Regions from separate parts of the Rhizobium sp. 01N424 genome, predicted to be linked through region 1. Evidence: riboswitches for the same ligand, from Rfam matches in the RefSeq annotation. Region 1 holds a riboswitch; each other region holds the start of a gene.

Region 1 (10,067 bases):
CACCATCGCCGGGAACGGTCCACGCGAATTCTATGAAGGCGCACTCGCCCGCCGTATTGCCTTGGGCCTCGCCGAAGCGGGGTCGCCGGTCAGAGCCAGCGATCTTGCGAGCACCCGGACGATCGCCGGGGAGCCTCTGTCTCTCCCCTACCGCGGCCTGACGCTTCTCGCCCCGCCGCCGCCGACGCAAGGTGTCACGACGCTCGGCATCATGGGCGTGCTTGGCGAGTTCGCGATGGCCGGCTTCGATTATCGGGAGGCCGGTTTCTATCATAATCTCGTCGAGGCGGTGAAACAGGCCTTTCTCGACCGGCCGTCGATCGCCGATCCGCTCTTCGCCGCCATCGACCCTCAGCGGCTGCTGGCGCCCGGGCGGCTGTCGGCAAAAGCCCGGACGATCGACCCCGGCCATGCGATGCCATGGCCGCACCCATACAAGCATGGCGACACGGCGTTCCTGGCTGCCGTCGATGCCGAAGGGCGCAGCGTTTCGATGCTGCAGAGTATCTATTTCGATTGGGGAAGCGGCGTGGTTGCCGGTGACACCGGAATTCTCTGGCAGAACCGCGGCGCGGCTTTCAGCCTCGATCCGGCAAGCCCGAACCATGTGAGACCCGGCAAGCGGCCATTCTATACGCTGAACCCCGGCATGGCGTTGAAAAATGGGCGCCCGCATCTGCTTTATGGCACGCAGGGCGCCGACGGTCAGCCGCAGACGCTGGCGCTGCTGCTGTCGCTGCTCATCGACCATGGGCTCGACCCGCTGGCTGCCCTGTCGCAACCGCGCTTCCTGCTCGGACGAACCTTCTCGGACGCCAGGGACAGTCTGAAGATCGAAGCCAATGCCGGCGCTTCGGTGCTGGAAGGCTTGGGGGCGCTCGGCCATGAGGTCAGCAGCATCGATGCCTTCAGCCAGCTCGGCGGCCAGGCCGGGATTATCCGCATCGGCGATGACAATGCGATCACCGGCGCGCACGATCCGCGCAGCGATGGCGGGGCGATCGGTTTTTGACGATGAACACGCCCGTTTTCGATCTGCTGATCCGCAATGCGCGCCTCGAGCGTTTCGATATGCCTGTCGATATCGGCATCGCCGGCGAGCGCATCGCCGCGATCGGTGCGAAACTCGTCTGCGAGGCCATCGAGACGACGGATGCTCAGGGCGCCTTTGCCAGCCGTGGCTTTACCGATAGCCACGTTCATCTCGACAAGGCCTGCATCCTCGATCGTTGCAGCATATGCGAGGGAACACTGGCCGAGGCTATCAGTGAGACCGCGAAAGCCAAGGCCGGTTTCACCGAGCAGGACGTCTATGCCCGCGCGGCGCGCGTCGTCGAAAAGGCGATCGTCAACGGCACAATGCGCATGCGCACCTTCGCCGAGATCGATCCGCGCGCCGGCATGCGCTCCTTCGAGGCGATCAAGCAGATCCGCCAAGACTATGCCTTCGCGATCGATATCGAGATCTGCGCCTTCGCACAGGACGGACTGACAAACGAGCCGCGGACGCTTGAAATGCTCGACGCGGCGCTCGCGGATGGAGCCAACCTCGTGGGCGGAGCGCCCTATATCGATCCCGATCCGCGGGGCCAGATCCGGATGATCTTCGATCTGGCGGAGAAGCATGGCACCGCCATCGATTTCCATCTCGATTTCGATCTTTCGCCGGAAAAGACCAATCTGCCTGCGGTCATCGAGGAGACGGTGCGCCGCCGCTATCAGGGCCGCGTCTCGCTCGGCCACATGACCAGCCTCTCCGCGATGGCGCCGGAGGACGTTCAGCTGCTCGCACAGCAATTGAAGACAGCCGGCATTGCCGTTACGGTCCTGCCCTCTACTGATCTCTTCCTGAATGGCCGCGGTCATGACCGGCTTGTGCCGCGCGGCGTTGCACCGGCCCATCTGCTGGCATCCGAAGGGGTGCTGACCTCGATCGCCAACAACAATATCCTCAATCCCTTCACGCCCTATGGCGATGCATCGCTGCTGAGAATGGCCAACCTCTATGCGAATGTCGCGCAGCTTTCGCGGCGCAGCGACATGCAACTGGCCTTCGAGATGATCAGCACCTCGGCAGCGCGGATCATGGGCAGGGATGAGCAGCCGATCGAGATCGGCTCGCCTGCCGATATCATCCTGATCGATTCCATCGACAGGGAACAGGCGATCCGCGAAAACGCCCGCGTCATCTTTGGATGCAAACGCGGGCGCAGGACTTTCGAGGCACCAAGGCCGAGCATCTTGCGGGCTTAAGCCGCCTGCGCTGCCTTCGCCGGAATTTCGACGTCGATCTCCAGCACCGAGACATGCTCGCCGCGGTCGATCTTCACCTGCAGCCGGTCGCCGTCGATTTCCACATGCCTGGCGATCACGGCGAGGATTTCCTCGCGCAGGATCGAGACCAGGTCGGCCCCGGGTGTGATGCGCTCATGGGCGAGCAGAAGCTGCAGCCGCTCGCGGGCAACAGGCGCGGACTTTTTCTTCTGGAAGAAGTTGAACACGTTCATGCTGCCCTCCGTCCGAAGATCTTGCCGAACAGGCCGCGCTTCTCGCCAGGTACCGTAACCGGCACCACTTCGCCTGCCAGGCGGCGGGCGGCTTCGAAATAGGCCTTGGCCGGCGCCGTGTTCTGATCGGCAAGCGTCACCGGCGCACCGATATTGGAAGCACGCAGGACGTCCATGCTCTCCGGAATGATGCCGAGCAGCGGAATCGAGAGGATTTCCAGCACGTCATCGACCTTCAGCATGTCGCCACGCTCGGCGCGGGTCACGTCGTAGCGGGTCAGCAGCAGGTGCTTTTCGATCCGCTCGCCGTTTTCGGCTTTCGCCGTCTTGGAGTCGAGCAGGCCGATGATGCGGTCGGAGTCGCGAACCGAGGAGACCTCGGGGTTGGTGACGACGACGGCGATATCGGCATGGCGCATGGCGAGCGTGGCGCCGCGTTCGATGCCGGCCGGGCTATCGCAGATGATCCAGTCGAAGTTGCGCTTCAGATCGTTGATCACCTGCTCGACACCCTCGGCGGTCAGGCAATCCTTGTCGCGCGTCTGCGAGGCCGGCAGCAGGAACAGCGTTTCCAGCCGCTTGTCGCGGATCAGCGCCTGCGAGAGCTTGGCATCGCCCTGGATGACGTTGACCAGATCGTAGACGACCCGGCGTTCGGCACCCATGACGAGATCGAGATTGCGCAGGCCGACGTCGAAATCGACGACGACGACCTTTTCGTTGCGCTGCGCCAGAGCGGCGCCGAGTGCGGCCGTAGAGGTCGTCTTGCCAACGCCACCCTTACCCGAGGTAACAACTATGACTTTACCCATATCCCCTCTCCTGTCCTAAACCATTCGTCCGTTAAATCAGCCGCGATGCAAGGATCGCGTCGTTTTCGAGCCAGAGCTGCGCAGGCTGGCCGCGCAGTTCGGCAGGCAGATCGTCTGCCGTCTTGTAGATGCCGTCGATCGCCAGCAATTCCGCTTCCAGCTTTCGGCAGAAAATCCGGGCCGACGAGTTGCCGACCGAACCTGCCAGCGCCCGGCCGCGAAGCGCGCCGTAGATATGGATGGAGCCGCCGGCGATAATCTCGGCGCCCGAAGCGACCGATCCGATGATCGTCACGTCGCCTTCCGGGAAGATGATCGACTGGCCCGAGCGCACCGGCTCGTGCAGAACCATCGATGACAACGTGGCGCGTGTTACCTGAACGGGCGCGGTGGCCTGCACCTGCGCCTCGGCCTTCGGCGCCGGCTCCTTCGCCTGCGGCACGTCGGCGACGTCGACATCGGGTGCCGGGCGACCGCCGCTCATGCCCGGCGGCATGGTGGCGTCGAGCTGCGATGGCCGCGCTCCTTCGATGCCCATGATCCGGACGCCGCGTTCGCCAAGCGAAGCGATCATCGACTTCAGCTGAGCCCGGTCCGCCTGGAGATCGGCGACATCGAGGACAACCGGCCTTCCCAGGAAAAAGCCTGCCGAACGCTTGGCCAGATCGTCGAGCCGGACCAGCCATTCATCGAAGGGCAGATCGGGCGTCAAAACGACCGCCAGGAACGAACGGCCTTTGATACGGATGGAGCGCGCGTCGGTTAACACATTAGCAATCTTGGTTAATTTTTGATTGCTTCGGTGTAGCTGCTTCGTGGTTAACAAATAGTTAACGCGCGGCCCCGGCCGCAACGTTCAGTTAACGGCCGGGGACATTTGCACGGCGCCGTGGCAGGGCCGCCACAGGGCTATTTTACCTCGACGGCAAGGTCCTCGACATCGGGTGCGGTCTTCACCAGACCCATCTCCTGCATGAAGGCCCCGAACCGCTGGTAGCGGGCGGTATCGAGCGCCGCGGGACGCTTGGCGAAACGCGGCAGCGTATCGAAGAAGGCCGTGCGGTTCAGTTCGTCGTCGAGAGCAGGATAGGCCTTGACGAACAGCTGCCAGGCTTCCTCGGGATGATTGGTGATGAAGATCGAGGCCTGTTCGACGGCCGCGAGGAAACGTGGCAGCCGCGGATCGGCGATCGAATCGCGATGGGTGACGAAGATCAGCTCGTCATAGGGCGGCACGCCGTTTTCTTCTGGAAAGAATGCCTTGCCCTCATGGCCTTCAAGCTTCATCTGCGTCAGCTCGAAATTGCGGAAGCCGCCGACATTGGCATCGACCTTGCCGGCGATCAGCGATGGCGACAGGGCGAAATTGACGTTGACCAGCTCGACGTCTTCTTTCGTGAGACCGGCGTTTTCCAGCATCCGCTTCAGCATCGCGTCTTCGAAGCCGGTGACGGAAAAGCCGACCTTCTTGCCCTTCAAATCGGCAAGACTCTTGATCGGCCCGTCCGCAAGCACGGTGACGGTGTTGAGCGGCGTCTCGACCAGCGTGCCGACGCGCACCAGCGGCAATCCGGCTTCGTGGTCGAGGTAGAGGTTGGGCTGGTAATGGATGCCAATATCAGCCTGCTTGGCGGAAATCAGACGCGGCACCGCCGAGGGATCGGCCGGCGGGATGAGCTCGACATCCAGCCCTTGCGCTGCAAACAGGCCCTTCTGCCCGGCGATGACAAGCGGTGCGTGGTCGGGGTTGACGAACCATTCCAGCATCACTGTCAGCTTGTCATTGGCAAGCGACGGCGAAGCGAGCGCCACAAGGGCAAGGAAGGTGGCGGATATCAGACGCAGCATGTTGGCTCCATGAATGTGCAGTTTGAAAATCGTTCAGCGCGTGGTTGCCCATGGTGTCCAGCCGGAGGTGAGCCTGTCGACCACCACCCGGCAGATCAGCGTCATCGCTGCCAGCACTGCCATGGCGGCAAAGACCATGTCGGTCTGCATGCGCGCATTGGCCTGGACCATGACGAAGCCGAGGCCTGCCGACGCGCCGACCCATTCGCCGATCACGGCGCCGAGCGGCGCCAGCGGGGCGGCGATCCTCAAGCCTGAAACGAGGGCGGGAACCGCAAGCGGCATCCGGATGCGGACCAGCGTCTGCCAGTGGCTGGCATTTGTCAGCGACACGGCATCGAGGATATCGCGCTCGGTCCGGCGCAGCCCGTCGGCGAAAGCCGAAGCGACGGGAAAGAAGATGATGATCGTTGCCATGGCGACCTTGGAGGCCATGCCGAAGCCGAGCCAAATGACCAGGATCGGCGCCAGCACAAAGACCGGGAAGGCCTGCAGGATCAGCACCAGCGGCCAGACCAGCGCACCGGCGGCCGGAAAGGCCGACAGCACGAAGGCCGCCGCCGCACCCGAGATTGCTCCGCAGAGGAATCCCAGCACGATTTCGAGCGCCGTCGTCAGGCTCTGCTCCAGCAGGAACAGCGGCTGCCGCACAAAGACCGAAGCGACCGAAAGCGGCGAAGGCAGGATGAAATGCGCCGGCGCAAACAGCCAGATGACCGCCTGCCAGATCGCAAGCAGCAAGACTGCACCATAGAGAGCGTTGAGAGGGCGCATCCTTCAGGTGTCAGTGGAAACTGAGGAGCGTGAGCGCGGCAGAACAGACATGGCGAAGCGACCTCCAGACGGCAATGGAGATCCAGGCAAAGCGAAGACGAAGGGAGATACCGGGGCATCTTGTTCCGTTCCTACGCCGGCATGACCCGGATCAGGTTCAAGGGTCCAGCTCAGCGCCATCTCAGCATCGTCAGATGCTCCCCTCGGAATGGGCGGGAAACTGTCGCGTTTTCAAAGGACTGTCAATGGTGGATCCGCCGCCTGCGCAGCGCGCAGGCATTTGTGATCGAAAGGGCTAGAGACTTTTGGCCCGGGGCTACCTATCTAACAGTCATGCAATTTAGGGAGACCGAATATGAAATTCGCTATTCTCACCGTTCTTGCTGCTTCGCTGGCGGGAATATCAGCCCAGGCCGCGGACCTGACACCACCGCCTGCGCCGGTCGAACCGGAGGCGATAACGCCGGTTTTCACCTGGTCTGGCCCGTATATCGGTGCCGAGGGTGGCTATAGCTGGACGACATTCGATCCTGACGGTGCATCCAATGTCGACGCCAACGGCGGGATCCTGGGCGGCTTTGCCGGCTACAACTACCAGTTCGACAATAACTGGGTGATCGGCGTCGAAGGCGATGTCCTCCATAACTGGAACGAAGAGGACACGGCCTTTGGCTCCGTCGAGACGACATGGCAGGGTTCGGTCCGCGCCCGCGTCGGCTATGCCTTCGACAACGCCCTGCTCTACGGAACGGCCGGCTGGGCGATCGCGCGGGCAGAAGGTCATCCGACCGGGGCTTCCGATGTGTCCGACACGCTGAACGGCTGGACGATCGGCGCCGGTATCGACTACGCCTTCACCCAGAACATCTTTGCCCGCGGCGAATATCGCTATACCGACTACGGCAGCGGCAACTTCGGCGGTGCGGCGGGCGGTGATTTCGATCTGAACCAGAACACGATCATGATCGGCGTCGGCGTCAAGTTCTGAGGGGATGGTATGAAATGCGCGATCGCGGACGGCACGCCTTCACCCGGCGTGACGCGAAGCTAGCCGTTTTCCAAAAGTCCCCCCCTACGTGTTCCAACATCCCCGTGGAAAACCGGAACACCGTGTTGCACTAAATTAGGACTTCGACAAAAGTCATTCCTCATGATGAGGAATGCTCACAATGCTGTCGGGTCTCGGGACAATCACCATTACGGACGAGAATTACAGCGAGCACGTGGCCTTCGAACTTGGTGAGCGTGACGGCCTGCTGTTTGGCGGCGAGGAGATTCTGCGGCGGGCGCAGCGCGCCAAGAAAGTATTTCTCTTCCTGCTGACATCGCGGCGCGAGTTGCGCATCCGCATTGCCAATGTCGAGCATTCCTGCGCCAATTTCGTCGTCATCAGCGAACCGCTTCCTGCCACCTGAGAGCGCGGGAAAAGGCCACGAGCGGGTCAGCGCTGCGTGGCCTTCATGACGCTGCCCGTGAGGCGAGCCGCGCCTCAGTTCAGATGTTCGAAATCAGCCATGTTCTTCTCCGTCACCAGCTGGAACGGGATCCAGACCTCGCGGTCGATTTTTTCACCCTTGATCGCCTTCAAAGCCGCATCGATCGAACCCTTGCCCTGACCCTTCGCATCCTGGAAGACCGTGACCTTCAGGTCGCCCGCCTTCATCGCCTGCAGGGCTTCCGGCGTGGCGTCGATACCGGCGACGATGATCTTGTCCGTGGATGCGCCACCATTCTTCAATGCGGAGATGGCGCCGAGTGCCATCTCGTCGTTGTTGGCAAGAACGGCATCGAACTCCAAGCCCGATGTCAGCCAGTTGGAGACCAGATCGGCGCCGTTGACGCGGCTCCAGTTACCGACCTGCTCCTGAGCGACCTTCAGGCCGCTGCATTCGGGCGTCGCGATGACGTCATGGACGTCCTGAGTGCGTTGACGCGCGGCCTGGCTCGTCAGGTCGCCGATCATGACGACGACATTGCCCTTGCCGCCCAGAATGCGACAGACTTCCTTGGTCTGCAGCGTGCCGGATTCGGCCTCGTTGGAACCAACGAAAGCCTGCTGCTTGCCGAGCGTCGAAAGATCGGTCGGCTGAACGTTGACATAGATCAGCGGGATGCCGGCATCCTCGGCGACCTTGCTGAGAGCCGGCGTGCCATCTGAATCGACGGGATCGACGATGATGGCCGAGACGCCGCCGGCAGCGAAATTCTTGACCTGGTCGAGCTGCTTGTTGACGTCCGTCGTCGCATCCTCGATCTGCAGCTCGACACCGACGGACTTGGCATAATCCTGCATGCCGTTGACGATCAGCGTCTGAAAATTGTTGGTGAGCGTCCCCATCGAAACACCGATGCGATCGGCCGCGTGCGCCTGCATAGCAAGCACCAGGGCAACCGCGCTGGTGGTCAGCAATTTCAGCATGTTCTCTCCTCCCAGAGATAAGGCGGCGCCAGCCGGCCGCACGAAAACGTTAGCCGGGGAAGATCGCGCAGTCCGTGGAAAAATTGATGAAAATCCCTCATTTGCAGGGATCCGGACAGCAAAAAGGCCCGGCGGAGAAGCCGGGCCTGCGGGTTGCTTGGGAAGATCAGCCAGCCTGCCGTTCGCGGCGCGCCTTCTTTTCGGCCCGGCGTCTGGCCTGCTCCATGAACCGCTTGTCCATGCGCTCCTGCGCTTCGGATGAACCGTCGTGGAAAGTGCCGAACCACTTGTCGAGCGGGATCACGCCATCGGCGTAGTTGCACTCGAAATACTTGTGGTGAAGGTAGTGGTCGTAGCTGTGCGTATCGATGGCGCTTTCCTCGCCGACGACGATCTTGTCGAAACCGGCATGGCCGGGCGCCGGTGCGAGGCCGGCATGCGCCAGATGGAAGATCGCATGAACCGGGTTCGACGGAACGATCCAATGGATCAGCACGCCGGAGAAATACAGCAGGTGCTCGATCGGGTGCATGGCAAGACCTGACCAGGGGCCGGGATTGACGTTGTTATGATGCAGCTTGTGGACGGCATGATAGAGCGGCGGCCAGTGGATCAGCCGGTGGACCAGATAGAAATGCAGGTCGCGGAATGTAGGGATCAAGAGCATCACCACGGCGTAGTAAACCGGATGCTCGGCGAATGAGACATAGGGAATGATGCCATTGGCGAAGGCCCACAGCGTCAGCACCTCGAAAGCCGTCCAGAGCGGCACGGCGCTGGCGAAAGTCCAGATGACATTATCGACCGTCTGATTGCCGAACAGGAAGGCGTCGTTGCCGACGGAGGGCCATTTGGCATTGAATTTGAAGCTCGTCCCCTGCTTCTTCTGCATGTAGAGGCGCAGGTGGAACGCGCCGAAGAAGACGAAGACGATTGCGGCGTTGCGCACCAGCAGATAGGCAATCCAGCCGATCGAGAAGGTCTTTGCGGTCTCGAGCGACGGCGTTGCATAGAGCCAGAGCAGCGTGCCGATCGCCGCATAGAGCACGTTCCACGGCATCAGGTAGCCCGGATAGCCGAACACCCATTTCAGGAAACGGAGCGGCTGCACCGGCCAGATGAAGACTGGCGGATACTGAATAAGCTTGGAAGGCGCCCAGTCGCCACGTTTGTTGCGCTTTCCGTAAAGTGTGTCGTCCATCTGATATCCTCCAACTCGTGCCGGAAAATTACCGCAGCAACAGTGCCGTTTCCCATCGCTGTCTTGATGTGTTTTGATCAACTGAGCGATTTCGCCAGAGGCGCTGCAATGCTTGACTGTCGAGCGGAGTTTTGGGGAGGTTTTGATGAAAAAGACGACACTGCAGGATGTCGCCACAGAGGCCCGGCTTGGCATCGCCACCGTCGAGCGCGTCATCAACGGCCGCGGCGGCGTCACCGAGAAGACGGCAGAAAAGGTGATCCGTGCGGCCAAGAAACTTGGCTACGGCGAGCGCTCGACGGAAACGCATCGCGGCGCCATCCGCATCGAGGTCATTCTGGTGCGCCCTGAAACCAGCTTCTTCGCCCGGTTGAACCAGGCCTTCGAGCGCATTGCCGCCTCGCTTGACCGCGCCGTCATCCTGCACCGCACCTTCATCAAGGAAAGCGATCCGATCGGCATGGCCCATCACATCGCCAATCCGAGCTTCCGCCGCTCCGGGCTGA
Region 2 (10,067 bases), on a different contig from region 1:
GTACCATGTGGTCCCGCCGTGCGCAGGAATATGATGCCAAGATCAATTCCGGCGACCTGATTTCCATCGCAGAAGTCGTGCGCGATCTCTATCGTGCCGAAAACCAGCCGGAGCAGTCCTATTCCGAGCGTCAGCTTTATGAAGCTGCCCTCGACCGTATGGCTCGCGAAATCGCTGCCGTGAACAAGATGTCGGAAACGGAAGCCGTCCGTCTCGTCGAGACCAACCTCAACAAGGGTCCGAAGCGCGGCAAGGCAATCGAAGAAGACGACTCCCAGGACGAAGCCGCATAATAGCACTTTGTTTTTCCTTGCAAAAAACCCGGCCTTCGAGCCGGGTTTTTTATTGGAACTTTTTCCGCGCTGACGCGTTTAAATCTCGTAAGTGCGGACAAAAAACCGGTGGAGTCCACCGTTCGTCCGCTGGTTTGAACGCTGGACGAGGAGTGGGTCATGGCTTCCACATTTTGCCGGAACGGCAACTTGAAGAATCAGATCCTGCCTGACCGTCTGACCGGTACTTGTTGAAGAGATAGGGCCTCCTCCTGAAAAGTCCAGGAGAGAGGCCTTTTGCATTCGAGAGCTGAATTTGATCCGGGCGGCTACGTTCCGGAAACGAACCTTCGTTGTTTTTTGTTTGGGCGCGAGGCCTGATTTTAGGAGACCGATATGAGGAACATGTCTGCAGACCGGCGCATGATCAAAATTGCGATGGCGGCTCCCTATCTTGCCCGCGAGGAAGAGCATCAGCTGGCGATCCGCTGGAAGGACAATGACGACCGCGGCGCGCGCAACCAGATCGCCATGGCGCATATGCGTCTTGTCATCTCGATGGCCGGGAAGTTCCGCAATTTCGGCCTGCCGATGAGCGATCTTGTCCAGGAAGGGTATGTCGGTCTGCTTGAAGCTGCAGCGCGGTTCGAGCCCGAACGCGAAGTGCGATTTTCGACCTATGCCAGCTGGTGGATCCGTGCCTCCATCCAGGATTATATCCTGCGAAACTGGTCGATTGTTCGCGGCGGCACAAGCTCAGCGCAGAAGGCGCTGTTCTTCAATCTTCGCCGGTTGCGCGCCAAGCTGGCGCGTGGCGACACCCAGTTGACCGTACAGTCGATCCATCAGGAGATCGCTGCTGCGCTCGGCGTCAGCCTTGCGGACGTCCAGACGATGGATGCGCGGCTCTCCAGCAACGATGCGTCGTTGCAGGCGCCTTCGGTCTCCGGGGACGCCGATAGCGCCGAGAAGATGGATTTCCTCGTCAGCAACGAGCCACTGCCGGACGAGCAGGTGACGAACATGATCGACGGCGAGCGCCGCCGCGTCTGGCTGGCCTCGGCGCTGACGCATCTCAACGAGCGCGAGATGAAGATCATCAGTGCACGGCGCCTGGCCGAAGACGGAGCGACTCTCGAAGAGCTTGGCGCCGATCTAGGAATTTCGAAGGAACGCGTGCGCCAGATCGAGAGCCGGGCGATGGAAAAGTTGCGCAGCGCGCTTGTCAGCGCCGATCCGCATATGGCCGCCTACGCCTGAAAGTAGTCTTTACTCCCAGAAGCACAGACTGGCCCGGTTCGCACCGGGCCTTTTTTATTCGGCGATGATTTTCACGCGGTCGCCGGGTGCAACGGACGCGCCCATCGGCAGGGCGTTGATCAGCTTGAAAAGGTCGAGCTTGCGATCGGTGCCCATCATCCGGGCCGCGAGCGTGGTGATGTTGTCGCCGGCGCGTACAGTGACGACGCGGATGCGCAGCGGCTTCAGCGAAGACATCTCGTCCGGCGTCATGCGGCGGAAGCTCGCTCTCAGCACGTCGGCCGTCTGCTGCAGCGCTGTGCTGCCCTTCGGCACGGCCGTCAGGAAACGGAAGATCTGCTGGTTGTTGCGGATGACGGTTACGTCGAAATCCCAGCGATCTGCGCTGGCGCGGGCGGTTGCGGCTTCCATGCCGTTGATTGTCGTCGGCTGGATGGTCGACGGGTCGAGGCCTGTCACCCAGCCGCTCGAGATATAATTTGTCAGGCTCTGGTTGTTGCTGTCGGCCACGCCGTCGAAGCGGATCGCGACATCGCCCGGGCCGGTCGCCATGACGGCTTCGACCTTGTTGTCGATGGTGAAATCGGGCGGTACGTCGAAGCGGATGCCGAGGCCGCCATGCAGGAAGGTCTGGCCGCGCACATAGCCCTCTTCCGGGCTGTCGCCGTAGAGCAGGCCGTCGATGCCATCGAGATAATAGTCACGGCCCTTGTCGCCGACCTTGCCTTCCTGGCCGAAGGCGCGGGCGTGGTCACGCGCAAGCTCGATGCGCTGTGCCGAGTTCGGGTGGCTCGACAGGAAGTCGAGGCTCTGGTCGGCGTCGGGGTCGGCCGACATGAAGCGGCTGTAAGCGGCCATGCTGTCGAGGAAGCGCGCCGCCGAGTAGGGATCGTAGCCTGCCTCACCCAGCATGCGCACGCCGATCACGTCGGCCTGCAGTTCCTGCTGGCGGGAGAAGGCGGCGAGACGCAGCTTGCCGCGGGCGAGAGCCTGCTTGCCGGCGATATCGCTCGACAGGACTTCGGCGACCACGCGACTGGCAATGACTTCCGCCTCTTCGCGCTTCTGGCGCTCGATGCCGTGGTTCGCGGTCACGTGGCCCATCTCATGCGATAGCACGGCAGCGACTTCGGAAGCGTCGTTGGCGAGCGCCAGCAGGCCGCGGGTCACATAGAGGTAGCCGCCCGGAAGCGCGAAGGCATTGATCGCCGGCGAATTCAGGATGGTGATGCGGTAGGACTGGCTCGGATTTTCGGAAACCGCCGTCAGGGCGCCGGCAATGCGGGCGACAAGCCGCTCGGTCTTGGCATCCTTGTATTCGCCGCCATAGCTGGCGACGATGCGCGGATGCTCCCGGGCACCCATCGCGGCGCGCGGGTCGTTCTTCTGGACCTCATCGACGATCTGCGGATTGGACGAGGGGGAAACCGTCGGCTGGTAGGACTGTTCGATGATCGACTGACAGCCGTTGAGAGCCATGGCCGCTGCCGTCAAAAGCAGCGCATGCCGTCCCCGTTGACGCAAAGCGGATAGCACGTTCCTGGAAGGCGCGGGTCTCGTCCACGTCGTCATGCTGTCCAGTCTGGCTCTCCGAGTCATCTTGCTTTTCGGCCGGCTCGCCAAATGTTCGATCCGGCCACTTCCAACGGGGTTCAACAGGCGCCCATCCCGCTTCTCGCATTGCACAACGGGGGAACAGACGTCATTGCTGTAGCTGATTTCCGCATCGGTTGCATAGCGAGACTCTGCGTAATTATGGCGCCGTTGTAATTTAGCAAGCTTAGCGTGGTTAAGGAGTTCTTTCGCTCCAATGAAATTGTGGCGAAAGTGCCATCGCGGCGTGGATATTCGTCAGCGCTGCAGAAATTGCCGCAATGCGGGCGTGCTCTGATCAGCCAGATACTCGCCCAACGGCGCGGCGAGTGCAATCGCGCCATGGTCGATGAAAACGCCATATTGTGCAATGCGGCGAACCTCATCGGGGTCGTGCGAAACGATGATGACGGTCGCTCCGGTCTCGCGCTGCATCGCCGTCAGAAGCTCCGCCATGCCATTGCGCAGGCTGGGGTCGAGGGCGGCAAAGGGTTCATCGAGAAGCAGGATCGGCCGCTTGCGGACAAGGGCGCGAGCGAAGGCAGCGCGCTGCCTTTCGCCGCCGGAAAGCGTTGCAGGAAGCCTTTTTTCGAAGCCTGTCAGGCCGACCTGAGCCAGCGCCGCCGAGATGTGGCTGCGGTCCGCCGGTGTGAGCTTCAGGGCCGGATTAATGCCCAGCCCGACATTGGTGAAGATATCGAGATGGGCGAAAAGATTATTGTCCTGAAAGACCAGCGAGACGGGCCGCTCGGCCGGGTGACTGCCGGTGACATCATGTCCGGCGAGCAGAACGCGGCCGCTCTCCGGCGTCTCGAAGCCTGCCAGCAGATTGAGGAAGGTCGACTTGCCGGCGCCCGATGGGCCTGTCACGGCAATGATCTGGCCGCCGGGCAGCGTGCAATCGAAATGGAAGGCGTGGCTGCCGAGCGTGAGGCGAACGTTCTGCACGGTGATATCAGCGGCCGTCATCGGCACCATGTCCTCGCATCTGGCCGGATGTTCCGGCAATCGTCAGCAATAGGCAAATGACGCCGAGGATCAGCGCAAGGCCATCGGCATCGTTGGTTCTGTAGCTTCCCATGCGGCTGTAGACCAGCCATGGAAGCGTGACAAAGCCATCGGATCCGAACAGGGCGACAGCGCCGAGATCGCCGAGCGACAGCGCCATAGCGAAAGACAGGGCGGTCAGCAACGGCTTGCGCAGCCCCGGCCAGTCGACAAGCCGCAGCCGCGCCGCGCCGGTTATCCCGAGACTTGCCGAGAGGCGCGCGGTGCGGCGCTGATGGACGAGATAGGCCGGTTCAAGCACGCGCATGACGAAGGGCAGAGCCATCAGCATGTTGATCAGAACGACGAGGACGGGCGCAAAAACAGAGGCGTCGCCGAATGGCCTGAGCGCCATGAACCAGCCGGTCGCAAGCACTACGGGAGGCGCCAGCAGCACCATTGACGAGGCTCCGCCCATCGCGGCGTAGAGGGCGCGGCTGCCGCGCCCGGAGCGCCTTTCCCCACTGATGGTCTGGCGAGCGCGGATCAGGGCTGCTGATACGACAAGGGTCAATGTGGCGGCAGAAAGGGATATGCCGAAGCTCATCGCTGCGGCTTGCCAGAAGACCGGCTCGCCGACCAGCTTTGGGAGGTCGGCTCTCAGGCCCGCCACCAACACGGAAAGCAATGGCGAAAGCAGAAAAGCCGTGGCGAGGACGAGGAGCAGGCCATCCGACAATTTTGCCATTGGCATTCTGCCATCGAAACGCATGGAGTGGCGTCCGGCGGTCAGCCCTTCATCACGGCTGGCGGGGAGAAACGACATGGCGCCGAGGATGAGGCCGGTCAGGGTAATCTGCAGCAAGGACAGAGCTACCGCGCGGCCCGGATCGAAGTCGAAACGCAGCGACTGGTAGATCGCCACCTCGATCGTCGTTGCCGCTGGTCCGCCGCCAAGCGTCAGCACCAGCGTGAAACTGGTGGCGCAGAGCATGAAGATCAGCCCAGAAATGCCGGGGATCAGGCCGCGGATCGCCGGCCATTCGATGAAGCGGAAGACGGCGCGCGGGCGCATGCCGAGATTACTTGCCATCAGCCAGTATTCGGACGGCAGCCTCTCCAGGCCGGCGAGCATCAGCCGGCAGGCGAGCGGCAAGTTGAAGAAGACGTGAGCGAGCAGGATGCCGGTCAGGCCGTAGATGCTGACGGGTTCGGACAGGCCGAGCTTGAGCAATGCGGTATTGAGCAGGCCCTGCCGTCCCCAGATGCCGATGAGCCCGAGCGCGCCGATCAGAACGGGCAATCCCATTGGCACGGCCATCAGCCGGATGATCCAGATACGGCCGGGAAAGTTTGGCTGGCGGGCAAGTGCCCGCGCGACCGGGAGTGCCAGGAGAACGGAGAGCAAGGTCGAAAGGACGGCCTGCAGCAGCGTGAAACGCAGGACGCGGAGAATGTAGGGATCTGAGATGATGCCGGCGAACGCATTGCTGCCGCCGGAGGCAGCAAGCGAGATGGCGGCTATGCCGATGAAAAGCAGGATGGCGGCGAGGCCGATTGACCCGCCCGCCAGCGCATTTCGCCGTTCCGCCGCCGTCTGCAGCATCAGTTCATGCTCATGGCTGTCAGCCACTCGTCGATCCAGGTCTTGCGGTTTTTGGCGACGTCATCGGGGCTCATCAGGAAGGTCTTGGACGGATTGACCAGCTTGCCGAAGGCATCCGGCAGCGGCGTGGAGGTGGCCGAGACCGGCATCATCCAATTGTTGGTCGGGATCGTGTCCTGGAAACCCGGCGTCACCATGAACTTCAGGAAGTCACGAGCGAGGTCCTTGTCGGGAGCGTTTTTCAGCAGGCCTGCGACTTCGATCTGGATGTAGTGACCTTCGGAGAAGGCTGCAGCCTGGTAGCGGTCGGTATTCTCGGCGACCATGTGATAGGCCGGTGAGGTCGTGTAGGACAGGACCATCGGCGCTTCGCCCTTGGTGAACAGGCCATAGGCTTCCGACCAGCCGGGGGTCACCGTCAAGATGCGGTTCTTGAGCTTGGCCCAAGCCTCCGGCGCCTTGTCGCCATAGACGGACTTTACCCAGAGCAGCAGTCCAAGGCCGGGCGTCGAGGTGCGCGGATCCTCGATGACGATCTTTTGCGATGGATCGCCGTCGACCAGTTCCTGCATGCTCTTCGGCGGGTTCTTGATGGTCTGCGTGTCGTAGATGATGGCGAAGTGGCCATAGTCATAGGGAACGAAGACATCGTCCTTGAAATCGCCCGGTACCTTGAGGTCGCTGGTATCGACGCCGCTTACGTCGAACAGGCCGGTGTCCTTGGCTTCGGTGATCAGGTTGGTATCGATGCCGAGCACGACGTCGGCTTTGGTCGAGGCGCCTTCGAGCTTGAGGCGGGAGAGAAGCGCCACGCCATCGGCGACGCTGACGAAATTGACCGTGCAGGCGCAGGTCTTTTCGAAGGCCTCCTTGACCTTGGGGCCGGGGCCCCATTCCGAGGTGAAGCTCTCGTAGGTGTAGACCGTCAGCGTCTTGTCGGCGGCCTGCGCCGGCGACAGAGTGACGGTTGCGGCAAGGAAAGCCGTGGCGAATGATGCGATCAATGGTTTGCGGCCGGGCATGGCGCGCCTCCTCCTAAAAAGTTGTTTCATGGGGAAAAGGGCGGTGCCTGGTGTCACGCGTCTAATCCCTCCGCCGGTGTTAGCCGGATCAGGTTCCGCGGGTTGGCTTGAAAGCCTCTCAGCCAGATATCCTTGCGGATACAGGGCACCCCGTTAGAGCGTTGGCAGATGTATAGTGATGCAGGCTTTATGACAAGGGCGCAGCGCGCCCTTGCCGCTACTCGGCGGCTTCGGCGGCTGCGGCCGTGTTCTTGGTCTCGCCGTGGCGCGGCAACTGGACCGGTTTCAGCGAAAGCGCTGCAATCAATCCAATCAGAGCAAAGGCGCAGGAGGTCATGAACAGCGGCGTGAAGGCGCTGGCATAGGCATCGGCGACAGCCTGGCGGCTGGCTTCCGGGAGGGCTGCCATCATCTTCGGCGTCAGCTGCTCGATATCCGTAACGCCGGGGATGGAGATGCCGACCTTCGCCAGCTGCGAGCCGATGATGGCGCCGTAGATGGAGATGGCGATCGAGGCGCCGCCCATGCGCGACAGCGTGACGGAACCGGTGGCGGCGCCGACGTCACGCGCCGGAGCGGCGTTCTGGACGCCGATGACGGGCACCTGCTGCGACAGACCGATGCCGATGCCGTGCAGCATCATCAGCAAGCCTATAATCGGCAGCGGCGTACCGGCATGGACCTGCGTCAGGAGTGCAAAGGCCACAGCGCTGCAGGAGAGGCTGGCGATGGCGAAGGGCTTGTAGCGTCCGGTGCGCGAGATCATGCGCCCGGCAAAGAGCGAACCGCAGACGAGGCCGCCGGTCAACATGACGAAGAGCAGGCCGGCATGCGAGGGCGACAGGCCCGTCGTCGTCTGCAGGAACAGCGCGAAGTAGTTTGCCATGCCGATCGCGATGCCGCCGCCGGTGATCGACATGATCAGGAGAAGCGGGAAGGTCGGGTTGCGGAACAGCGACAGCGGCACGATCGGTTCGGCGGCGCGGCGCTCGACGAAGACCCAGGCGATGGCGCAAAGCGCGCCGATACCGATGATCCCCAGGCTCTGCGGCGCCAGGATCGAGCCGAACAGTTCGCTGCCGTCGGCCATCAGCACGATGCTCGTCGTCGTCATCGCGAGCAGAAGGGCGCCGGCATAATCGATCTTCGGGCGGCGGTGCGGCTTGCGATAGGGCAGCATCAGCGCGAGGCCGATCAAGACAATGAAACCGATCGGCACGTTGACGAGGAAGATCGAGCGCCAGCCGAAGAGATCGCTCATCATGCCGCCGAGAACGGGGCCGATGGCGCTCGAGGCCATCAGAACCAGGCTGGAATAGCTCTGGTAGCGGGCTCGTTCGCGCGGCTCGAAGAGATCGGCATTGACGGCAAAGATCGATACCATGATGCCACCGCCGCCGAGGCCCTGGAGCACGCGGGCGGCGATCAGCGTGTTCATCGAGACGGCGAGACCACAAACGGCGGAGCCGACGGTGAAGATGGCGATTGCGGTCATCATCACGTATTTGCGGCCAAAGAGGTCACCGAGCTTGCCATAGACGGGCATAACGGCGCTCAGCGACAGCAGATAGGCGGAGCCGATCCAGCCGAAGCGTTCGAGGTGGCCGAATTCGCCGACGATGGTCGGCAGCGCCGTCGAGACGATCTGATTGTCCAGCGTTGCCATGAACATCGCGGTCATCAGAAACAGGAAGAGAATAAGCCTGCGGCGGGGATCCGTCACGAGCGGCTGGGAGGCAAGCTGCATATCCATGAAGACAGTTCCAATCTTGATCGCCAATTTATGTGACAAAAGCATATAAATGTCAATGACACCAGAATGACGCAGGCATATTTCCTTCGCGCAAGCCTTCTGTTATGCTCGGCGCATGAACGAGAAACCCGCCCGCATTCACGAGCTTGATCCGCTGTCACTGGAGAACGAAAGCGTTTCCAGCATCGGCCAGAGCATGACCCGGATGAAGCTGATGACAGGGCGCCGGCTGATCGGGCGTCTGGCAATCCAGAGCGTCGCGCCGGATCTCGAGCTCTCGCATCTCGATGTTCTTGACGCCGTGCGCCGTGCGCAGCCGGCCGATGAAGTGACGGTCGGGATGATTGCAGAAATGCTGCGGATCGATCCGTCTCGCGCCAGCCGCGTGGTGGCCGACATGGTCAGCCGCAACATTCTTCGCCGCGAAGCATCGCAAGCCGATGCGCGGCGCATCGTCGTGGTGATGACGCCGATCGGCCAGCGGCTGCTGTCGGAAATCCGGGCGCAGAAGCTGTCGTTGATCACAGAAATCCTCGACGGCTGGAGCGAGACGGACGTCGATGCCTTCGCAGCACTCTATGAGCGCTTTATCGACGGTTATGAAAAAGCCTTCGAACGGCGCGATAAGGGCACGCCCGGTTAAGCCCCGCCCCTTTCCCTCGACCCCTGCTTTGCGCTATGGGCATTGCCCATGACCCAGACGACCTTCACGATCCTGCTCGGCGGTGAGCTGACGCCGACAGAGCGGCTGCGCAGTGCGATTGCCGGCAGCCGGTTCATCGCGGCCGATGGCGGCATGCGGCATGCGGCAGAGCTCGGTGTCGTGCCGGAGCTCTGGGTGGGCGATTTCGATTCCACCGCACCGGATCTCGAAGGTGCGTTTCCGGGCGTGCCGAAGCAGCCCTATCCCGCGGCCAAAGCCTCGACGGATGGTGAGATCGCCGTTTCGGAAGCGATAGCCCGTGGCGCGAAACGGCTGATCCTTGCCGGTGCGCTGGCGGGGGAACGGTCCGATCATGCGCTTCAGCACCTCCTCTATGCCGTCAGCCTCGCCGAACAGGGTATCGACCTGTTGCTCACTTCGGGGCTGGAGGAAGCAGTTCCGCTTCTTTCAGGTTCCATCGAGCTCGACCTGCCGAAGAACAGCCTGTTTTCGGTGCCGGGCTTCAGCGAATTGCGCGGTCTCTTCATCGAAAACGCGCGCTATCCGCTCTCGGATTTCCATTTGCCGTTCGGCTCGTCGCGTACCATTTCCAATGTGGCAGAAGGCAAGGTTCGGTTCACGCTCGGCAGTGGCCGCGCGATCGTCCTTGCCCGCCCCTATGACCTTTCCGGAGTCTGATCCTTGGCGCCTCCCATTCTCAAACTGGACGACATCTTTCTGAGCTTCGGCGGCGCGCCGTTGCTGGCGGGCGCAAGCCTGCAGGTCGAGCCGGGTGACAAGATCTGCCTCGTCGGCCGCAACGGTTCCGGCAAGTCGACGCTGCTGAAGATCGCGGCCGGCATTGCCGAGGCGCAGTCCGGCGAGCTGTTCCGGCATCCATCCTCAACGGTCCGATATCTTGAGCAAGCTC
Region 3 (10,067 bases), on a different contig from region 1:
CCAGCAGTCTGCGCGCCTGATCCTGCATCTCATTCCGGGTTTCCGCATGTTGCTCGCCCAGCAGCGCGGCCGCCTCCGGTAAGTTCGGGGTCAGCATCGTTGCGAGCGGCAGGAGACGCGTGGTTAGCGCGCCGATCGCAGCAATGTCGAGGAGGGTGGCGCCGCCCTTGGCGATCATGACGGGATCGAGCACGATGGGGATGCCGCGATGCGGCTTCAGGGCATCGGCGACCGCCTCGGCAATCGCGGCATTGGCGATCATGCCGATCTTCACCGCATCGACGCGCACATCGGCGAAAACCATGCGGATCTGCTCGGCGACAAAGTCCGGAGAGACCGTCTGCACGGCGGAAACGCCGGTCGTGTTCTGCGCCGTCAGCGCCGTCAGGACGGCCATGCCGTAGGTTCCGCGTGCAGAGAAAGCTTTAAGGTCGGCCTGGATACCGGCGCCGCCCGAAGGGTCGGACCCGGCAATCGAGAGGACGTTACGGATCATGAGCGTGCCTTTCTGATGCTGGCTGCGATGGCTGCGGTCGCCGCCTTCGGATCGGGCTGGCCGCAGATCGCCGAGACGATCGCAAGGCCCTCGGCGCCGGTGGCAAGCACCGGACCGACATGCTCGGCCTTCAGGCCGCCGATCGCTACGGAGCGAACCGGGCAGGCGCGAACGAGATCGGCCAGACCTGCAAGGCCGATCGGTTGCTTATGGTCAGGCTTCGTCGCGGTGGCAAAGACCGGGCCGATTCCGGCATAATCGACGATGGCGGGATCCACCGCGGCGGCAAGCGCCGCCGTCTCGACCGACAAGCCGAGGATCATGCCCGGCCCGATCTTCCGGCGAGCTTCAATCGCGCCGAGATCATCTTGGCCGATATGCAATCCGTCGGCACCGAGCGCGATCGCCGCCTCGACATCGTCGTTGACAATGAGCAGCGCGTTGCTGCCCGTGAGCACATGCTGCAAAGCCCGGCCGGTTTCGATCATTTGCCGGGTGTCCGCCGTCTTGTCGCGCAGTTGCACGATGGTCGCCCCGCCGGCAACGGCGGCACGCGCGGTTTCGACAAGCCCGTATCCGGCACAGAGATCCGGATCGAGGACGAGATAGAGGGAGAGGTCGAAGGTCTTCACGCCACGCTGATCCTTGCCGCCTGATCGAGGCCCGGACCGTCGATTGCCGCGAGCGCATCAAGGAAACGCCAGGAGAAGGAGCCGGGGCCTTTCGCTTCCAGCGCCGCCTGTTCGCCGGCGACGGCAAACATTGCCAGCGCTGCGACCGTCGCATCGAAAGTCTCCTCGGGCGCAATCGCGGCAAAGGCGCCGGTCAGGCAGGTCAGCGAGCAGCCGAGCGCGGTGATCTGCGGCATGAGGGCCGAGCCGCCGGCGATCCTGACAGCACGCGTCCCATCGGTAACGAAATCGACCGAACCGGTGACCGCAACGACTGCGCCATACTGCGCGGCAATGCTGCGCGCCGCACCTTCGGCCTGCTCGACGGGGTCGCGGCTGTCGACGCCCTGGCCACGGCTTTCGCTGCCGGCAAGCGCGATGATCTCCGAAGCGTTGCCGCGGATGATCGTTGGGTTGAGGTCCAGGAGTGCGGCCGTCGTTTCGCGGCGGAAACCAGTGGCGTAGTGGGCGACCGGATCAAGAACCCAGGGCTTGCCGTTGCGGGCAGCCGCCTTCGCTGCCTGCTTCATGCCACTGACCCAGGCGGGCGACAGCGTGCCGATGTTGATCGTCAGCGCCCCTGATATCGCCGCGAACTCACCGGCTTCCTCCTCTGCATGCACCATGGCAGGCGAGGCGCCCGCCGCCAGCACGACATTGGCAGCAATGTTCATCGCGACGTAGTTGGTGATGCAGTGGACGAGTGGCGGCGCGGCGCGCAGCGCGGTCAGCAATTGTCCGGGTGATCTCGAAGTCGTCATCTTGCGTCCCTTTTGGAGCGGGGCAAGACGCGGGAGGCCGGGCAATCGCTGCGGAGGGCCTCGAGCGACTCCCTCCGCCAGCATTATCTGGTTCAGGTTCGAAGGGTACTTCTCAGCCCGCCTTTCGGCGAACGCCCCTGTCTCTCAACACAGCCGTCTTCGCAAATTATCGTCGGCTTGTCACTCCCTATCAGTTGAGCCGGGCCTCGCCGCTGACGATACGCTGCTCGCCTTCATCGAAAAGATGAACGGCATCATGAATGGGCGCAACCTTCAAGATGTCGCCGGGCGCCGCCCTGATCCGCTCGCGGAAGACGCAGCTGATCGTCTGTGTACCCAGTCTGGCGATGACGAGCGTTTCCGATCCCGTCGGCTCAACGACGACAGTGGTGATCTCGATGCCACCGGGGTCGAGCCGGAGATGTTCGGGGCGGATGCCGTAGGTTACCGCATCGCCCGGACGGCGGTCGCTTGGGAGGATGATGCCGTCTTCGGTGCGGAAACCCACATCCGTCATGCTGCCCTTGATGAAGTTCATGGCGGGCGAGCCGATGAAGCCCGCGACGAACAGATTATTGGGCCGGTCGTAGAGATCGAGCGGAGAACCGGACTGCTCGATCCGGCCGTCCTTCATGACGACGATCTTGTCGGCCATCGTCATGGCCTCGATCTGGTCGTGGGTGACGTAGATCGTCGTCGTCTGCAGCCGCTGGTGCAGCTCCTTGATCTCCGAGCGCATCTGGACGCGCAGCTTGGCGTCGAGATTGGAGAGCGGTTCGTCGAACAGGAAGACGGCCGGGTCGCGGACGATTGCCCGGCCCATGGCAACGCGCTGGCGCTGGCCGCCGGAGAGCTGTTTCGGGTAGCGCTCCAGCAGGCTCTCCAGCCCGAGGATCTTGGCGGCATTGCCGACACGCTTGTCGATCTCTTCGCGCGGCATGCGCTTCAGCCGCAGCGAGAAGCCCATGTTTTTGGCGACGGTCATATGTGGATAAAGCGCATAGTTCTGGAACACCATGGCGATGTCCCGGTCCTTTGGTGCAAGCTCGTTGACGATGTGCTTGCCGATCTGGATTTCACCCCCGGTGATGCCTTCGAGCCCGGCGATCATCCTGAGCAGCGTCGACTTCCCGCAGCCGGACGGGCCGACGAGGACGACGAATTCGCCGTCGCGGATATCGACGGAGACGCCCTTGATGGCCTTGAACGCGCCGTAGTCCTTGCGTGCATTATTGACTGAAACATGAGCCATTATCGTCCTCCCCAGGCTGCGATCAGAGCTTGTTCAAGGTGTTTCTGAGATAGCTGAGCCCAACGCGCTCGCCCTCCTTGCGGGCCTCCAGGTCCTTGCCCGGCCAGCCGTAGGCGGCATCCTCATGCTCGATCGAGATCGTGCCGTCGAAACCGTAGCTCACGGCCTGGCGCAGGAATTTCGTCCAGTCGAGAAGGCCGAGGCCGGGCAGCTTGTATTGCCACCAGCCCTTGCCGTGATAGCCGACGGCCTGCTGTACGGCGGGATCGATCGCGGTGTCCTTGGCATGGAGGATGGCAATGCGGTCCTTGACGTCCTCGAGCGCCTGATAGGGATCTACGCCGATGCGCAGGAAGTGCGAGGGGTCGAATTCCAGCCCGAAGCGGCGGTCTGGAATGCGCTTGAACAGCTCCTCGTAGCCCTTCGGCGTCGTGCCGACGAAATTGTCCTTCGGTCCCGGCCAGTTTTCGATCGCAAAGATGAGTCCGCTTGCCGCCGTCTCGGCGATCAGGCCGTTGGTATAGGCTGCGAAGTCGTCGTAATTGGCCTCGTCGCTGGCTTCATCGTTTCGTCCCGGGAAGATCACAAAGATCGGTACGCCCACCTCGCCGATCGCCTGGGCGAACTCCGAGGTGCGCGAGCGCAGATCCTTGCGCTTGGCATTGTCGGCGTCGAGCTGGTTGCCGAAATAGGTGATGGAGGAGACGAAGAGGCCGCGCTCGCGGGCCAGCACCACGGCAGAGCGGACCTTGTCGGGCGTCTTTATATGCCCGCCGACATCGATCTCGATGGCATCGAAACCGGCGGAGGCCGCGAAATCGACCACTTCTTCCAGCGGCCGGTCGTTGAACGTCGACGTATAGAAACCGATCTTCATCAAAATCCTCCCAGGCGCCGCCGCGGCGGCTGTTCTAGTTGTTCAGGCGATCCATGTATTTCAGGGGTGAACGGGTGCGTTGAACCTCATCTGACGACGCCAGCATCAGCGCTGCCGCCATTGGCATGGCCGCAGCACCGATCGCCGAAGCATCGTCGCCGAGCGAGGCGCGGTGAAGCGACGGCAGGGCGGCGTCGGCCGCATCGAGATGCTCGTGCACATAGCGCAGCAGCTCGTCGATCATGCGGATCGGCAGCCGCCCGCCGACCAGGATGGCGTCGGGATCGATGATCATGCCGATATGCCGGACAGCGACGGCCAAATGGGCGCTCATCTCCCGCAGCCATTGCGAGACCAGCCGCTTGCCGCGCGTATCGAGCGTCAGCAGATCCTGCGGTACGCTGACCTTGATGCCGTGTTCCGCGAGGAACTCGTAGAGGCAGAACAGCGAAAAGATCTCGCCGAGCAGTCGCACCTTCTGCGCCCGCTCGTCCTTGCCGTCGGCAATCGGCAGCCAGCCGATTTCGCCGCTGAGGCCCATGGCGCCGCGGTGGCCATTGCCATCCAGCACCAGGCCGCCGCCGGGGCAGGCATTGATGGCGATGTAGAGGAAGCTGCGGCTTTCAGCGCCGAGCCCATAGTCGAGTTCGGCCAGTGCCGCGGCATTGGTTTCGTTCTCGATGAAGACGGGGTGCTGCGTCAGCCCTTCGATCGCCGCGCGCACGTCGAATTCCAGCCATTCCGAATAGTCGGCCGGCTTGCCTGGAAACGAAATCTCACCGAGCCAATCGGGCATGGCGAGCCCGATACCGGCGAGATGAGCGTCGTCGATCAGGCGGCTGCGCTGAAAATGCGAGATGGCGTCGGCCGACAGCTGCATGAATTCGGCGGGCAGGATGTAGCGCTTTTCGTGATGCACGCGGGCACGCACATTGCCAACCGCGTCGACGGCAAGGATGGTGAGATGATCGCGGTCGATATTGATGCCGATGGCGAAGAACGCGTCCGGATTGATCTCGAGCTCGATGGCGGGCTGTCCGCGCAAACCGTGGCGGCGCCGCGCCTCGATGATCAGTCCTTCATCGAGAAGCCGGTCGACGATGCGGGCGATGGCCGGCTTGGTGAAGCCGGTCTGCCTGGCGATCTCGGCGCGGGAAATCGGCGCCTGCCGGTGGATGCAGCGCAGCACGACGGCGCGGTTATGCTCGCCTGCATCTTCGACATTGGCCCCGCTGAGATCGGGGGAGAGCTTGACGCCCGCGGTCTGGTTCATGGTCGCGATCCTTCATCTTCCATCGGCATCAGACCGGCCTCATCCCTTGACTGCGCCGCTGGTCATCGCGCCGAGGATCAGTCTCTGGAGCGACAGGAAGGCCACGATCGCCGGTACGACGGAAATCAGGCAGGCGGCGGCAAGTAGCTGGATCGACGAGTCGGTCTGCATGCCGCGGAAGTTAAAGATACCGACGCCGATCGGCATCAGATTGTTTTGGGTCAGGAGCAGAAAAGGCACCAGGAATTGCGACCATCCGGCAATGACGGTGATAATGAAGACCGAGGCGATGCCCGGCGCCGAGAGCGGTAGGACGATCCGCCAGAACACCGAGAAGCGATTGCAGCCGTCGATCATCGCGGCCTCGTCGAGACTGCGCGGGATGCTATCGACTGTGCTCTTCAACAGCCAGGTCGCCAGCGGCACCCCGAGGGCGATATAGACCATGACGACGGCAAAATGCGTGTCGAGCAGGCCGAGCTTGTTCATGTAGCGATAGAGCGGCACCATGATCACAAGCGGCGAGATCATCTGGAAGAGCAGCAGTCCCATCATCGACAGGCCCTTGCCGCGAAAGTGGAAGCGCGAGAAGGCATAGGCCGCGGGCAGCGCCACGATCAGCACCCCGAGGCCGCTGAGGGCCGCCAGCTTCAGCCCGTTCCACAGATAAAGCGGGAAATAGCTGTTGTTGAGAACGGCGACGAAGTTTTCCATCGTCGGATTGTGCGGGATGTAGCGGGCGACGCCGCGATAGATCTCGCGCCGGTCGCGCATCGCCATCGACAGCAGATAGGAGAGGGGGCCGGCGAAGAAAACGAACATCGCCAGCATGAACAGATAGCTCAGAAAATCGCCGAACCGCGTGCCGGTGCGCCCGCTCATTGCTCTTCCTCCTTGGGCAGGAACGACGCATAGACGAAGGCGAGCCCGAGACTGATGATCAGCATCAGCACGGAGAGAACGCTGCCGCCCGACAGGTCGTAATTTCTGAAGACGATGTTGAAGACGTAAAGCGAGATCACTTCCGTCGCACGGCCGGGACCGCCACCTGTCAGCGTGATGATCGCGTCGAAGGTGTTCAGCGTCATGATGGTGATCAGGATCATGTTGACCAGGATCGCGGCGCGCAGCTGGGGAATGGTGACGAAGAAAAACTGCTGCGATCCCGTTGCGCCATCCACTTCCGCCGCCTCGTAGAGCGAGGGGTCGATTGCCTTCAGTGCCGCGTACATGACGACCATCGAGAAAGCCGCACCGCGCCAGATGTTGGATATCAGCGCCGACCAGGGCGCGATCGACGGATCCGAGAGCCAGGCGACGGCGGGCAGGTGCATCATTCTGAGGATGCTGTTCAGCGCGCCATAAGGCGCTTCGGAAAACAGCATCTGCCAGATGATGCCGCCGGCGATACCCGGGACCACCCAGGCGACAAGCGCCGTGGTGTGCAGGATCGTCGTGCCGAACAGGCCGCGCTTCTCGCCTCGAACGACGACGACCGCGACGGCAAGTCCGAGGATCTGCTGGCCGATAACGCTGCCGCCGACGAAGATCAGCGTTGCCCACAGGATATCAGGCAGCTGCGGCGAGCTCAGCGCATTGGAGATCGAGCCGAGCGTATAATCCTGATTGTCGCCGATCAGCGTCGCATTGGTGAACGACAGGCGGAATACGTCGATAACGGGGTAGAGATAGAAGATGCCGATGACGATGATCACGGGCATGATCCAGGGCAAGGGTGCCCCGGCGAAACGGCGCATGAACGATCTGCTGTGAGGCGGGCTGACGGCCTCGATGGCGATAGGGCTCATTGGGCTTCTCTGTCCGGGTTTGGGAATGCCGGCGGCGCCCATTTCCGGGCGCCGCCACGATCACAATCTCTAGAGACGCTTGTAAGCCTCCATCGTCGCATTGAACGCGCCGTCCAGTGCTTCTTCCGGCTTCTTGGTGCCGGAGAGGACGTCACCCATCATGATCTGGATCTGGTTGGAGATCTCAGGATAGATCGGTGCACCGGGCCGCGCCTGACCGTTCACCAGGGCGTCGGCGAAGGTCTTGTTGGCTTCGGTCGAGAAGACGTCATACTTCGTGAACAGCGACTTGCGCGTAGGAAGCTGCTGCTGCAGAGCGTTTGCCGGCCCCATATAGACCTCGCGGGCAAGGTTGGCGCACATCTCGACCTTGTCCTTGTCCTTGGCGAAGGAGGCGATCGTCCAGCCACCGGTGCCGGTCGAGCGCTGGTCGGCGGTCGGGCCGGGGATCGGCGAGAAGGTCCAGTTCTTGAACTCGTCGTCGTCGAGCGTGGCCTTCAGCTGCGCGTATTGCCAGTTGCCGCCGATGAAGAGGGCGGTGGTTCCGGCCGCAGCCGCGGCGTTCAGGTCGTCATAGTTACCGATCGTCGTCACGCGCTTCGGTGCGGCACCTGAATCGACGAGGTCCTTGTAATAGTTGAGCGCCTTGAGGAACTTCTCCTTGTTTTCACCTTCGCCGAAGATCGGCTTGCCTGAATCGTCGACCAGCTTGCCGCCGAGTGCCCAGTAGTTGGCGAGCCAGTCGAAGGTCGAGCCCTCATAACGGCCGGCGTTGAAGAGGATGCCTTCCATTCCTTCGCCAACCGATGCGATCCCGGCCTTCTTCAGGTCGTCCCATGTCTGGGGCGCGTCGGCGACGATCGACTTGTTGCGATAGAGCACGCGCAAGTCGGTATCCCACCACCAGGCGCGGACGCTCTTGTCCTTGTCGGTGATGCCCTCGCGGATGAAGGGGAAGAGGTCGTCCACTTCTTCCTTCGAGAAGTATGGCGTGAAGTCGGCCAGCACATGGTTGACCATGAATTGCGAGAGCACGAAGGAATCGACCGCGGCGCAATCCGGCGCGTTTCCGGCCTTGGCCTGCTCGAGCATCTTGGCCTGTTCGGTGCCGATATCGGCCGACATGAACTGCATCTGCAGCTTCCAGTCGGGATGCTTCTTGATGAAATCGACGAAGAGCTTCTGGTAGCCTTCGGCGATCTTTGCGTCGGCATTGTTGGGACTGTCGTTTGTCAGGCGAACGACGAGGGACTTCGGTGCATCGGCAAGGCCGATCCTGTCCTTCGTCGCCAGTTCTTCGGCAAATGCGGCAGGCACTGAAAATAACATTGTGCTCAGCGCCAATGCGCCGACGAACGCTCTCTTCATGATGGGTCTCCTCCCCATTTTCAACGGATACAGCCTGGTGGTCAGTTGACCTCTCCTCAATTCCATGCTGCATTAATTAGATTAAGTTACTTTGATTTGATGTCAAGCCGCACTTGGGAGGAATGAGATGCTGGCGACATTCAACACAAGCTAGGCGGGTTAAAACCGCTATTTCCATGAGATCAAGCGGGCGTCTTGCGGCATCGCAACACGCAAAGGATGTGTTTTGCCCGGCTGCCGCTGCGGTGGCCGAACCTGAAATCTATGGAGGATACGATGCGATTACTCATTCTCGGCACTGGCGGAATGGCGAACCAGCACGCTGCGCGGTTCAAGGAGATCGAAGGGGTCAGCGTTGTCGGCGGCGTCGATGTCGTTCCCGAGCGGCTGGCGGCTTTTTGCGCCGAACACGGCATCGCCAAGCAGTTCAGCACGCTTGAGGAGGCGCTGGCTTGGGGCGAATTCGATGCTGTCGCCAATGTCACCCCTGACCGGATCCATCATCCGACGACGCTGCAGGCGATCGCAGCCGGCAAGCATGTGTTCTGCGAAAAGCCGCTGGCAACGGATGCCACCAAGGCGATGGAAATGACCGAAGCGATCGAGAAATCGGGCAAGGTCGGTATGGTGAATTTCACCTACCGCAATTCTCCGGCCCTCCAGAAGGGAAGGCAGATGGTGCTGGCTGGCGAGATCGGCGCTGTCAGGCATGTTGAGGCCTCGCATCTGCAGAGCTGGCTGGTCGGCCGCCACTGGGGCGACTGGAAGAGCGAGAGCAAATGGCTGTGGCGGCTTAGCAAGAAGCACGGCTCGAACGGCGCGCTCGGCGATATCGGCATCCACATCGTCGATTTCGCCTCTTACGGTTCGGGGCTCGACGTCGCCCATGTCTTCGCCAGGCTGAAGACCTTCAACAAGGCGCCGGGTGACAAGATCGGCGAATATGATCTCGACGCCAATGACAGCTTCACGATGAATGTCGATTTCACCTCAGGGGCGATCGGCACCATCCAGGCGACGCGAACGGCGGCGGGGCAGATGGACCAGCTTCGTCTGCGGGTTTATGGCGAGACCGGTTCGATTGAGATGGTCTATGACACCGGAAAATCGACGCTGCGCGCCTGCCTTGGCGAGGACGTGCACACCGCGACCTGGCGCGATATCGGTTTCGATCCCGTCGAGACCAACTACCAGCGCTTCGTGCAGGCGGTGCGTGCCGGGAAGACGCAGGAGCCGTCGTTCCGGCGAGCGGCCAGTATCCAGAAGGTTCTGGACAAGGCGCTCGCTTCCGATCTCAGCCATACGGACGAGGCGCTGGCATAGATCAGGCCGAAACCGGCGGCAGCAGGGTGTTGAGGAACGGCAGCAATGCCGCTCCGAGCGCAATGCCGCCGCCGCTGAAGCTGGCCGGTTTCATCGGCGAGATCCACGGCGTTAGAAACGGGCGCTTCGAGGTATCGCGGCGCTCCACCGACAATTGGTGGATCAGCGCCTCGATGGTAGCGCGCGGCAGATCGCTGCCGATCATGATGACGCTCGGGGCGACGAATCCGGCGATCGC

Evidence for each region. A riboswitch is a leader RNA that binds a small molecule or an ion and turns the genes downstream of it on or off. The one in region 1 is predicted to bind thiamine pyrophosphate.
Region 2: linked by a shared signal. The riboswitch ahead of thiB (thiamine ABC transporter substrate binding subunit) and the one ahead of AC1DNK_RS14000 (ABC transporter permease) in region 1 are both predicted to bind thiamine pyrophosphate.
Region 3: linked by a shared signal. The riboswitch ahead of thiM (hydroxyethylthiazole kinase) and the one ahead of AC1DNK_RS14000 (ABC transporter permease) in region 1 are both predicted to bind thiamine pyrophosphate.

Annotation. Positions count from the first base shown of each region.
Region 1 covers NZ_JBFTRK010000004.1:277,686-287,752, reverse strand. Annotated here, with positions in the region: gene AC1DNK_RS14030 (gamma-glutamyltransferase family protein) at 1-1,012, shown strand, start outside; gene AC1DNK_RS14025 (amidohydrolase family protein) at 1,015-2,253, shown strand; gene minE (cell division topological specificity factor MinE) at 2,250-2,507, opposite strand; gene minD (septum site-determining protein MinD) at 2,504-3,319, opposite strand; gene minC (septum site-determining protein MinC) at 3,351-4,097, opposite strand; gene AC1DNK_RS14005 (ABC transporter substrate-binding protein) at 4,229-5,167, opposite strand; gene AC1DNK_RS14000 (ABC transporter permease) at 5,201-5,941, opposite strand; TPP riboswitch at 6,053-6,155, opposite strand; gene AC1DNK_RS13995 (outer membrane protein) at 6,297-6,929, shown strand; gene AC1DNK_RS13990 (hypothetical protein) at 7,111-7,356, shown strand; gene AC1DNK_RS13985 (sugar ABC transporter substrate-binding protein) at 7,431-8,360, opposite strand; gene AC1DNK_RS13980 (sterol desaturase family protein) at 8,527-9,561, opposite strand; gene AC1DNK_RS13975 (LacI family DNA-binding transcriptional regulator) at 9,707-10,067, shown strand, end outside.
Region 2 covers NZ_JBFTRK010000003.1:192,026-202,092, forward strand. Annotated here, with positions in the region: gene AC1DNK_RS11395 (CarD family transcriptional regulator) at 1-293, shown strand, start outside; gene AC1DNK_RS11400 (RNA polymerase factor sigma-32) at 669-1,532, shown strand; gene AC1DNK_RS11405 (M48 family metalloprotease) at 1,587-3,131, opposite strand; gene AC1DNK_RS11410 (thiamine ABC transporter ATP-binding protein) at 3,384-4,094, opposite strand; gene thiP (thiamine/thiamine pyrophosphate ABC transporter permease ThiP) at 4,081-5,718, opposite strand; gene thiB (thiamine ABC transporter substrate binding subunit) at 5,718-6,740, opposite strand; TPP riboswitch at 6,789-6,903, opposite strand; gene AC1DNK_RS11425 (MDR family MFS transporter) at 6,958-8,493, opposite strand; gene AC1DNK_RS11430 (MarR family winged helix-turn-helix transcriptional regulator) at 8,609-9,136, shown strand; gene AC1DNK_RS11435 (thiamine diphosphokinase) at 9,185-9,835, shown strand; gene AC1DNK_RS11440 (ABC-F family ATP-binding cassette domain-containing protein) at 9,839-10,067, shown strand, end outside.
Region 3 covers NZ_JBFTRK010000009.1:137,263-147,329, forward strand. Annotated here, with positions in the region: gene thiD (bifunctional hydroxymethylpyrimidine kinase/phosphomethylpyrimidine kinase) at 1-496, opposite strand, end outside; gene thiE (thiamine phosphate synthase) at 493-1,128, opposite strand; gene thiM (hydroxyethylthiazole kinase) at 1,125-1,928, opposite strand; TPP riboswitch at 1,981-2,077, opposite strand; gene AC1DNK_RS21590 (ABC transporter ATP-binding protein) at 2,119-3,180, opposite strand; gene AC1DNK_RS21595 (sugar phosphate isomerase/epimerase family protein) at 3,203-4,057, opposite strand; gene AC1DNK_RS21600 (ROK family transcriptional regulator) at 4,092-5,330, opposite strand; gene AC1DNK_RS21605 (carbohydrate ABC transporter permease) at 5,370-6,212, opposite strand; gene AC1DNK_RS21610 (carbohydrate ABC transporter permease) at 6,209-7,138, opposite strand; gene AC1DNK_RS21615 (extracellular solute-binding protein) at 7,208-8,506, opposite strand; gene AC1DNK_RS21620 (Gfo/Idh/MocA family protein) at 8,783-9,829, shown strand; gene AC1DNK_RS21625 (ROK family protein) at 9,831-10,067, opposite strand, start outside.